2 regions of the Flavobacterium sp. CAU 1735 genome follow, and region 1 is predicted to be linked to the other one. Evidence: riboswitches for the same ligand, from Rfam matches in the RefSeq annotation. Region 1 holds a riboswitch; the other holds the start of a gene.
The links. Region 1 has a riboswitch for thiamine pyrophosphate ahead of thiS (sulfur carrier protein ThiS). Riboswitches for the same ligand answer to the same signal wherever they lie in the genome.

Region 1 (4,999 bases):
TCCATTTGGGCTGTCGATCCGAATTTTCCGGTGCCTAAAAATAAACGGGAACGAAAGGTTTTATCTGCCAGTTTAAAAGGTTCCATATAGTTTTTGATTGAGTTGGGTGAGTAGTTGTTTTTGATTCGGATGTTGACTGATCATTCCTGAAACGGCGATACCGTAAATGCCGGTTTCCAGTAGCGCATCAACATCGGTTACGGTGATGCCGCCTATGGCATATACCGGAATGTCGTATTGTTGTTGGGCTAACGATTGCAATATGTCGGAATACCCGATAAGCCCTAATAACGGACTTAATTTTTGTTTGGTGGTCGTAAAACGAAATGGCCCCAAGCCGATATAATCGCATTTTTCGTGGTAGCGTTGGAATACCTGTTGCAAGGTGTTTGCGGTACCACCTATTATTTTGTCGGTACCGAGAAGTTGCCGGGCTTTGGATACGGCCATATCGTCCAATCCGAGGTGAACACCATCGGCGTCAATTTGCTTTGCGATTGCGACATTGTCATTGATAATTAAGGTCGCGTTATATTGCAAACAGCTTTTTTTAACGGATTCCGCTAAAAGACACTGTTCTTTTTCGGTTCCGTTTTTAAAGCGCAATTGGATCCATTGGCCGCCATTATTGAGTACGGATTTGATGTGATGCAATTGTTCGTTTGGAGTGTCGCCTTGTGAAATATACTGAAGTTTAGGAAACATAGATCGTTAGTTTTTGTTTGTGATGGTCGTGTAATGACGCAGACATTCCCGGAAGCTTTTTATAGGATCAGTACTGTTCCAGATTGTTCCCAAAAGTGCTATATCATCAAAACCACTTTCCAATGCCATTGCCATGTTTGAAATTGTAATTCCGCCCAAAGCAATCAGTTTGGTATTGGGATTGTTTCTGTTTTTGATGGTTTCCAACAGATTTTCGGACGATTGATAATCGGGTTTGGAAATACTTTGAAAAACCGGACTTAAAAATGCATAGGTGTAATGGTCTTGCAAGTTGTTAAACTCTTCAACGGTATGTGTTCCCGTTGAGTAGTAACACCTGACAGGTTTTTGAAACCTGTCAGGTGTAGCGCGATCCGATTCCCGAATATGAATCCGGTTAATTCCGAAAGCTTCCGCGAGTTCATGGTGTTGGTGTAATACCAGTTTATGCCGAAATAAAATAGGAAGCCGATCGAGATACTGTTGCATTTCGGTTATCGAAAAATCCGGTTTTCGGATATGTAAAAGGGATAATCCCTCCTGAAACATTTCCGATATAATTTCAAATTCGTTTGTTACGCTATCCGGACTGGTAATTACAATCATGACTATAGATAGATTTCTTTTCCGTTTTCGATAAACTCTTCCGATTTTTCCTGCATCCCTTTTTCAGCCACCTCACGGATTTCCTGAGAGATCTTCATTGAGCAGAATTTTGGACCACACATAGAACAAAAATGCGCCACTTTCGCACCATCGGCCGGAAGGGTTTCATCGTGGAATTCCCGAGCGGTGTCCGGATCTAATGCCAGATTAAACTGATCTTCCCAACGGAATTCAAATCGGGCTTTGCTTAGTGCATTGTCACGGTACTGCGCACCCGGATGCCCTTTGGCCAAATCGGCGGCATGGGCGGCAATTTTATAGGTGATCACACCGTCTTTTACGTCTTTTTTGTTCGGTAATCCGAGGTGTTCTTTTGGGGTGACATAACACAGCATGGCGGTTCCATACCAACCAATCATCGCGGCACCAATAGCGGATGTAATATGATCATATCCTGGAGCGATATCGGTGGTCAATGGGCCTAAGGTATAGAATGGCGCTTCGGCACAATGTTCCAGTTGCTTGTCCATGTTTTCTTTGATCATGTGCATTGGCACGTGTCCCGGGCCTTCTATAAATACCTGTACATCGTGTTTCCAGGCAATTTTGGTTAGTTCGCCCAGGGTTTCCAGTTCGGCAAATTGTGCGGCATCATTCGCATCGGCGATCGATCCGGGACGTAGTCCGTCGCCAAGGGAAAAGGCAACGTCGTAGGCTTTCATGATGTCGCAGATTTCCTCGAAATGGGTGTACAGAAAGTTTTCTTTATGATGAAATAAACACCATTTGGCCATGATGGAACCACCTCTTGATACAATTCCGGTTACGCGATTTGCGGTTAGGTGAATATAACGCAGTAGTACGCCGGCATGAATGGTAAAGTAGGAAACACCTTGTTCGGCCTGTTCAATCAAAGTGTCTCTGAAAATTTCCCAGGTCAGGTCTTCGGCGATGCCTTTTACTTTTTCCAAGGCCTGATAAATCGGTACGGTACCAATCGGAACCGGGGAATTTCGGATAATCCATTCGCGGGTTTCGTGAATGTTTTTTCCGGTAGATAAGTCCATAATCGTATCGGCGCCCCAACGACACGCCCATACGGCTTTTTCGACTTCTTCTTCAATGCTCGAAGTCACGGCACTGTTCCCAATATTGGCGTTGATTTTAACCAAAAAGTTTCGGCCTACAATCATGGGTTCGCTTTCCGGATGGTTGATGTTGTTTGGAATAATCGCCCGACCTGCGGCAACTTCACTACGGACAAATTCCGGGGTGATGTGTTTTTTGGGGGTATTGGCTCCAAAACTCTCTCCGCTATGCTGCTGTTGCATGGCGGCCGTTTGTGCGTTTAGTTGTTCGATACGTTGGTTTTCGCGGATGGCGATATATTCCATTTCCGGAGTAATAATGCCTTTTTTAGCGTAGTGCAGCTGACTTACATTATGTCCCGTTTTGGCGCGTTTGGGTTGGTGTAGGTATTCAAAACGCAAATGATCCAGTTTCGGGTTGTTCAGACGTTCTTTCCCATAGTCGGAACTTACGGAATCTAAGATTTCAACATCGTTACGGTCAAGTATCCATTGTTCGCGTAGGCGTTCGAGTCCTTTGCGAACATCGATTGCTACGTTGGGATCGGTATATGGACCACTGGTATCGTAAACCGTTACCGGCGGATTGTGCTCGCTACCGCCATTACTCAGCTTGGTATCGTGTAAGGAAATTTCGCGCATGGCGACTTTAATCGGATGAATTTCACCCGAGATATAGACTTTCGTTGAATTCGGAAACGGTGTTCTTGAAATTTCGTGTTGGTTTTCGTTCATTTTATGTAGTGTTTAGCAAGTTATCATCCTCCCTGGGTTGCAGAAATGATCAGAATGTGATCGTTTTCGGTGATGTAATGGTTGGGCCATTCGGTTTTGGGAATAACCGTGTTGTTAATGGCAAGAGCAATACCGTTTTGCTTATCGGGAAGTTCGCGATATAGCAAATCCTGAACGGTTAGACCGTCGGGTACTGTTACGGGTTGATTGTTGATTGTGATTTCCATTCCTTAAAGTTGCGATATAGGTATACACTTTAGGAATGGCTACATAGAATGAAGTCATTGCACTTTTCCCTACGCCAGTATGAACTGGATCAGGTTCAAAGGGTAAAATCTCAGCCTATATGGTATATAGACACCCCTAAAGTGAAGCAAATGTAATGTTTAATTTGAAATGTAAATCCGGAAAGTACGGATTTAACATTCGGACAGGTGTGGGTTAGTTACGTTTCCAGCAGCTTTCAATATGATCGTTTACCATACCGGTAGCTTGCATATGCGCATAAACTACGGTTGATCCGACAAACTTAAAGCCTCGTTTTTTGAGGTCTTTACTGATCTGATCGGATAGGGGTGTAGTAGCCGGAATATCGCGCAAGGTTGTGCGGGTATTTACTATCGGTCCACCGCCGGTAAATCCCCAGATATACTTGGAAAAACTGCCAAATTCCTGTTGCACCTGCATAAAAGCCTGTGCATTGGAAACGGCTGCTCGGACTTTAAGTTTGTTGCGAATGATGCCCGGATTTTCCAGTAACTCCTGTATTTTTTCTTCGGTGTATTGCGCAACGATTTTATAATCGAATTGATCAAAGGCTTCACGGAAGTTTTCCCGTTTTCGTAAAATGGTAATCCAGCTTAAGCCGGCCTGAAAGGTTTCCAATATCAGAAATTCGAATAACTTCTGATCTTCGTAAACGGGTACGCCCCATTCTTCGTCGTGATATTTTTCGTATAGCGCATCGTTTTTGCACCATCCGCATCGTTCTTTAGTCTCCATCGGATATTGGGTCTTCTGATAAATATTTTTCGATTATATAGTGTCCTAAATAAATCATCGGCGTTAAGCAAATAGCGATGATCAATTTAAAAGTATAGCCGGTTGTGGCCATATTGATGTATTCGGCGGTGGTTATTTTACCGGTCATCCAGAAGGCGATACCGGAAACGATAAAGCTGTCGAATAACTGCGAAATTACGGTTGAACCGGTACTTCGGAGCCAGATCATCTTTTTTCCGGTTTTATTGCGTAAAAACCAGAATATGGATACGTCAATGAGCTGCGAAACGAGAAAGGCGATAATACTGGCGATCATAATCCAGACGCCTTGTCCGAATACCGTTTTAAATTGTTCGTCGGTTACGGTACTGATGCCTTTGGCGGCCGGAATTTGTATGGCTACGAAAAGGATTAGCAAACAATAGGCGATAAGTCCGGCGGTGATAAACGATAATTTTTTAACGCCATCACGGCCGAAATGCTCGTTGATCAAGTCGGTGGTGATAAATACCACAGGCCACGGAATAATTCCGATACTCATAATAAAAGGTCCTATCTGGATCAGTTTTCCACCGGTCAATTCGGCTACAACGGCATTGGCTATAAAGATCCCGGCTAAGATGATATAAACCAGGTCTCTTTTTGTTTTAAACATTTCAGGGTAGTGTTTTTGATATCTATCAAAGGTACTAATTTTGTGTATTATGGATAAAAAATATTTATCCGATTGATCGTGTAACGGATGTAGGATGTGTAAAAAAGAAAACCCTGGTCAATGACCAGGGTTTTGCTATATGATTTTCCCGAAGGACTCGTATTATGCTAAAGCAGCTCTTTTGAAACCTGTAACAGTTAAAGCACCG
Region 2 (4,999 bases), on a different contig from region 1:
TCAATCAATTCAAACTGAGAAGGGATGTGTTTTTTAATCAAATTATATGCTTTAGTTATATTTTGAATATGATGTTTTGATATTTGATTAATTTCCACGTCTAAAAATACGCCTTCGGAATCACAGTAAAAAGGTTTTAGCGAAGCAAGATTATATTTCAATAACTCTATTTTAGTGTTTTCAATATGGTATATCGGTTCATGTTTAAAATGAATCATGCGATCATTTTTTGATAGTTTTAGCTCTTTTCCATGTAATTTTAAACGAGTTTTCTTATAAGAAGTATGTAGCCAGCCAACATTTGGAATATAAATTCTACCAAATTCATCAGTAGTGATCTCAATTTCCATGTTATTTTTTGCATAGCCAATAATGATATTCTCTAAAACTTGCTCTCTGTTTTTGATATACATAAATATAAAAGGATCGCAGTATATTGCTTCATCATTAAAATCGATCAAATCAAAAATGGATTGATTTTCTTTAAAGAGCAATATTTTTACCGAATTGATGAGTTCATAAGAGTTCTCTATTAATAGTGGTTTAATTATTTTATAGATAGGATTGTTCATAGCAGTAAATAATTAAATTACTGAAATAGTACTAAAATAGAGGTTCCCAGAAGGTTTATCATCATATGAGTCATTACACTATAAATAAAACCAAAGTGCAACCGGATATAACTAAAAATAAACCCGGCCATAAAATACGGAAGCAATATAAGCGGACTTAAAAAAAGAATTTCCCGGGTAATTTTAAAGTTTGGCAAATGCAGATAACCAAAGGTGATCACACTAAAAATAACAAAGAGCCTGACATGTCTTTTAAAAAAATAATCGAAAAGGTGATCGTATTTTTTTAAAAAGATAAAAGAACAAATAAAAACCATACCTCCTGATAAAAAAGCAAGCGTATTTGGTAGCCAATTTTCGAATATGACTTCGGAAGAAACCAGTAAAGTAAGCACTAATGTCAGTATACCTAAAAAGCAGGATAAATTAAACCTGCTGTATTTTAGGTAAAGTCGAAAGAGGATTTCTTCCCGGAGCGGAGCTATAATAATAGGAAATAAAAAGAGCCATTTGACACCTTGTTCTGAAGGATAAGCAGATTGAAAATCAGGTAACAAGTATACCGTTAAGAGGGAACTAAATAGCAAAAAAACAAAATTTAAAAGAATTAAAAATAGTATGCTATTTATTTTATCCTTGATACCATTTGAGGTGATAATCTCTTTTGAAGGAAATAAAACAAACCAAACAAAGTGTTTTAATATAAGCATACTTCTCTAAGATTATAGGATTTATAAAAGAGATACTATTTTTAAGTCTTGAAAAAATTACAATTTAGGATGCTTATCCAAAAATTCACCCCATTCCCGTGCCGTTTTCCCAACTTTTCCCCAAATACCATGGCAATCCCATAAATTTTCCAAACCACCATTTATAGTTTTGAGTACCTCCTCACTTTGTATCGTAAAAGCCATGTTTTTAAAGGCTTCCAAACTTAAATTCTGCTTCTTTTTTTTCATTTTCAATTTACTTTAAAAGATTAATAAATTTGATTTACAATGCAATTTTAGCTTATATGCTTTTATTTGAAATAAAACCAATAGCGGAGGAGCGTTTGTATGTTCTAGAAGTTAACGTTTTAAATTTAAACGTTTTAACTGAAATAAAGAATAGAAAAATTCTTTTGAGTGTATTTGCGTATTGTCACTCAGAATGAGTACCAAAATCATAGTTACACCGGATAGGTTTCTAAAACCTGTCGGTTGTAAAAAACAAAAACAATTCTATTTTTCACTACATTTACTACGGCTTTAGGGGTATTCTGAAAAGAATTGAGAGAGTCCCTTTGAACCTGATCCGGTTAACACCGGCGTAGGGAAAAGTTTATCTTCTTTTATTTGTCTTTATCGGGACAACTATTGCCATTTTAGTAACAATCGGAATAACCTGAATTATTATTCGGGAAGGAAGCAATAGTAATAGTATGAATACAAAATATACCTATCCGGTAGTTTTAACCATAGCCGGATTCGATGGAAGTGGTGGAGCCGGAATCCAGGGCGACACCAATACAATCAATGCATTAGGATGTTATCCTACATCGGTGTTAACGGCACTTCCGGTGCAAAATACGGGTGGTGTAAAAGCGATTCATAGCATTCCGCCTGAAATCGTAGCCTTGCAATTGCAAACGATACTGGAAGATATTCGTCCGGATGCAATCAAAATTGGAATGGTGCATACACAGGAACTCGTAGCCGTTATTGCGGCTATACTTCGAGAATATCCGGACATTCCGGTGGTATTCGACCCGGTAATGGTCGCTACTAGTGGTCATCGTTTGATTGAATCCGAAACCATAACCGAAATTGTAGACAAGCTGTTTCCATTGGCGACGCTGATCACACCCAATCTCGATGAAGCAGCCGTTTTAACAGGGAGTCCAATTACAAGTGTAGCGGAAATGCATAGCGCTGGAGCGATGATCATGCAAAAAGGTTGTCCGCATTTATTACTAAAAGGCGGGCATTTGCCAACTACAGTACTGACTTCACTTTTGTTTGATAAACAAGGTGTGATAGCAACCCATACTTCCGAAAAAATAGAGACAAACAATATGCACGGTTCGGGTTGTACCTTGTCGGCGGCTATTGCGAGTTATCTGGCACTTGGGAACAACTTATCCGATGCCGTTAGTCTGGCGCAACAGTATGTACACCGGGCAATATCGGAAGGTGCCGATGTTGCGATAGGAAAGGGTAATGGTCCGTTAAATCATTTTTTTGAACCGCAGAAAAGGGTTAAAAAAGAAAAACCTCGTTAAATAACGAGGCTTCTCCCAAATAACCAAAATAACAAATAAAAAATAAAAAGCTATTTACAATCAGTCTATTGGCTGATGTTTTTTACGGTTAAATACCCAGAATATAATCGGGAATACCAATAACGTTAGTACGGTAGCGGTGATCAATCCACCGATGATCACAATGGCCAGCGGTTTTTGAGATTCCGAACCAATTCCGGTTGAAGTAGCCGCCGGTAATAATCCGATGGAAGCCATTAAGGCGGTCATCACTACCGGACGGGTTCTGATTTTTACGGCTTCGATAATCGAAGTGTTGAGATCCATTTTTTCCTTGAGGTTCTTATGGAATTCCGATATCAGAATTACACCGTTTTGAATACAGATACCAAAAAGAGCAATAAATCCAACTCCGGCCGAAATACCAAAATTAATTCCGGTAAGGTGTAAGGCAATGATACCTCCGATTACGGCAAACGGAACGTTCGCTAATACAAGTAAGGAGTCTTTTATATTTCCGAACATAATAAATAGCAACACAAAGATTCCAATCAAACTAATCGGTACAACCTGACTCAAACGTTGTGTGGCACGAACCTGATTTTCAAATTCACCGGTCCAACCAAAATGGTAACCGTTTGGAAGTTCCACATTTTTATTAACCACCGCTTGTGCATCGGCAATAGTACTACCCAGGTCACGATCGCGGACAGAGAATTTTACAGCAATAAAACGTTTGGTATTATCACGGTAAATAAACGCCGGACCAGTAATCTTTTTCACGGTTGCAATTTCCTTAAGCGGAATTTTGACACCGTCGATTGTTGGCACCTTAAGTTGTGACAGGTCATTTTCATCTTTTCGGTATTCTTTGGTATAACGAACCCGAACGTCAAATTTCTTTTCACCTTCGTATTTCTGAGTGGCCGTTTTTCCACCAAAGGCCATTTCCAATACGGCTTGTGCATCGGCAAGGGTAACGCCATAAGCGGCCATTTTGCCACGATCCAGAATTACGCTCACTTCCGGTTGTCCTACGTTTCGAAGGATTCCCACGTCTTTAATTCCGTCGATTCCCTTGATTTGTGTCAGTACTTTTGCTGCCAGTTCGTCCAGCTTATTCAGGTCTTCACCATAAATTTTTACGGCATTGGAAGCTTTAAACCCGGCAACGGCCTCGGCTACGTTATCGATAACCGGTTGGGAATAGTTGTAGGTAATCCCCTGAATCTGTTTTAATTTGGTGTCCATTTGATCAATCAGTTCTTCCTGACTGATATTGCGTTTCCATTCTTTTTTAGGATATAAATCCACCTGGAATTGGGCGAAACCGAAACCATTCGGATCCGTTCCGTCATTACTACGCCCAGTTTGCGAAAGTACCTGTTCTACTTCCGGGAAACTTCCCAGTATGGTACGTATTTCGGCCGATATTTTGTTACTTTCCGGTAGGGAAGTACTAATAGGCATTTCGGCGGTTACCCATAAGGCACCTTCATTTAATTGCGGCAGGAATTCCGTTCCTAAGAATTTCGCCGAAATAAAGGTTACTACCATAAAGGCAATGGAGACAAAAAGGGTTTTCTGTTTGTGTTTGAACGTGAAGTTAAACGATTTTTCTACAATCCTGTTCCAAAAATTTACAAACGGATTGTTCTTTTCTTTTACGTTTTTGTTTAATAAAATATGCGACAATACCGGAACCAGCGTCAGGGTGAAAATAAGCGCACCCAATAACGCGAATCCAAGCGTATAGGCTAATGGCGCAAACATTTTCCCTTCTACTTTCTGGAAGGAGAAAATCGGAATCAGCGCGGTGATAATAATCAGTTTGGAGAAGAAAATTGCTTTCCCCATTTCTGTACCGGTTTTTTTGATCACACTACCAATAGCCAGTTTGTTATAGGCTTTCATTCCTTTTTTATGCGCGAGGTGGTCGAGTGTCACAAAGATACCTTCGACCATCACGACGGCTCCGTCAATGATGATCCCGAAATCGACCGCACCGAGTGACAGTAGGTTGGCACTCATTCCTTTTAACTTCAAACACAGGAAGGCAAAAAGGAGCGATAGCGGGATAATAATGGCTACGGTTAACGTCGTTCGCCAGTCGGCCATAAAGAGGAATACAATCACGGTCACGAAAATGATTCCTTCAAACAGGTTGTGCATTACCGTAGCGGTC

Region 2: linked by a shared signal. The riboswitch ahead of thiD (bifunctional hydroxymethylpyrimidine kinase/phosphomethylpyrimidine kinase) and the one ahead of thiS (sulfur carrier protein ThiS) in region 1 are both predicted to bind thiamine pyrophosphate.

What each region holds. Positions count from the first base shown of each region.
Region 1 is NZ_JBDQQQ010000007.1:118,654-123,652, reverse strand. Features, by position in the region: gene AAFN64_RS14945 (thiazole synthase) at 1-86, opposite strand, end outside; gene AAFN64_RS14940 (thiamine phosphate synthase) at 73-705, opposite strand; gene AAFN64_RS14935 (thiamine phosphate synthase) at 712-1,311, opposite strand; gene thiC (phosphomethylpyrimidine synthase ThiC) at 1,314-3,134, opposite strand; gene thiS (sulfur carrier protein ThiS) at 3,158-3,361, opposite strand; TPP riboswitch at 3,411-3,509, opposite strand; gene AAFN64_RS14920 (DNA-3-methyladenine glycosylase I) at 3,576-4,136, opposite strand; gene AAFN64_RS14915 (queuosine precursor transporter) at 4,126-4,791, opposite strand; gene tsf (translation elongation factor Ts) at 4,954-4,999, opposite strand, start outside.
Region 2 is NZ_JBDQQQ010000002.1:176,653-181,651, forward strand. Features, by position in the region: gene AAFN64_RS07920 (hypothetical protein) at 1-572, opposite strand, end outside; gene AAFN64_RS07925 (CPBP family glutamic-type intramembrane protease) at 590-1,282, opposite strand; gene AAFN64_RS07930 (hypothetical protein) at 1,340-1,531, opposite strand; TPP riboswitch at 1,815-1,907, shown strand; gene thiD (bifunctional hydroxymethylpyrimidine kinase/phosphomethylpyrimidine kinase) at 1,996-2,835, shown strand; gene AAFN64_RS07940 (CusA/CzcA family heavy metal efflux RND transporter) at 2,896-4,999, opposite strand, start outside.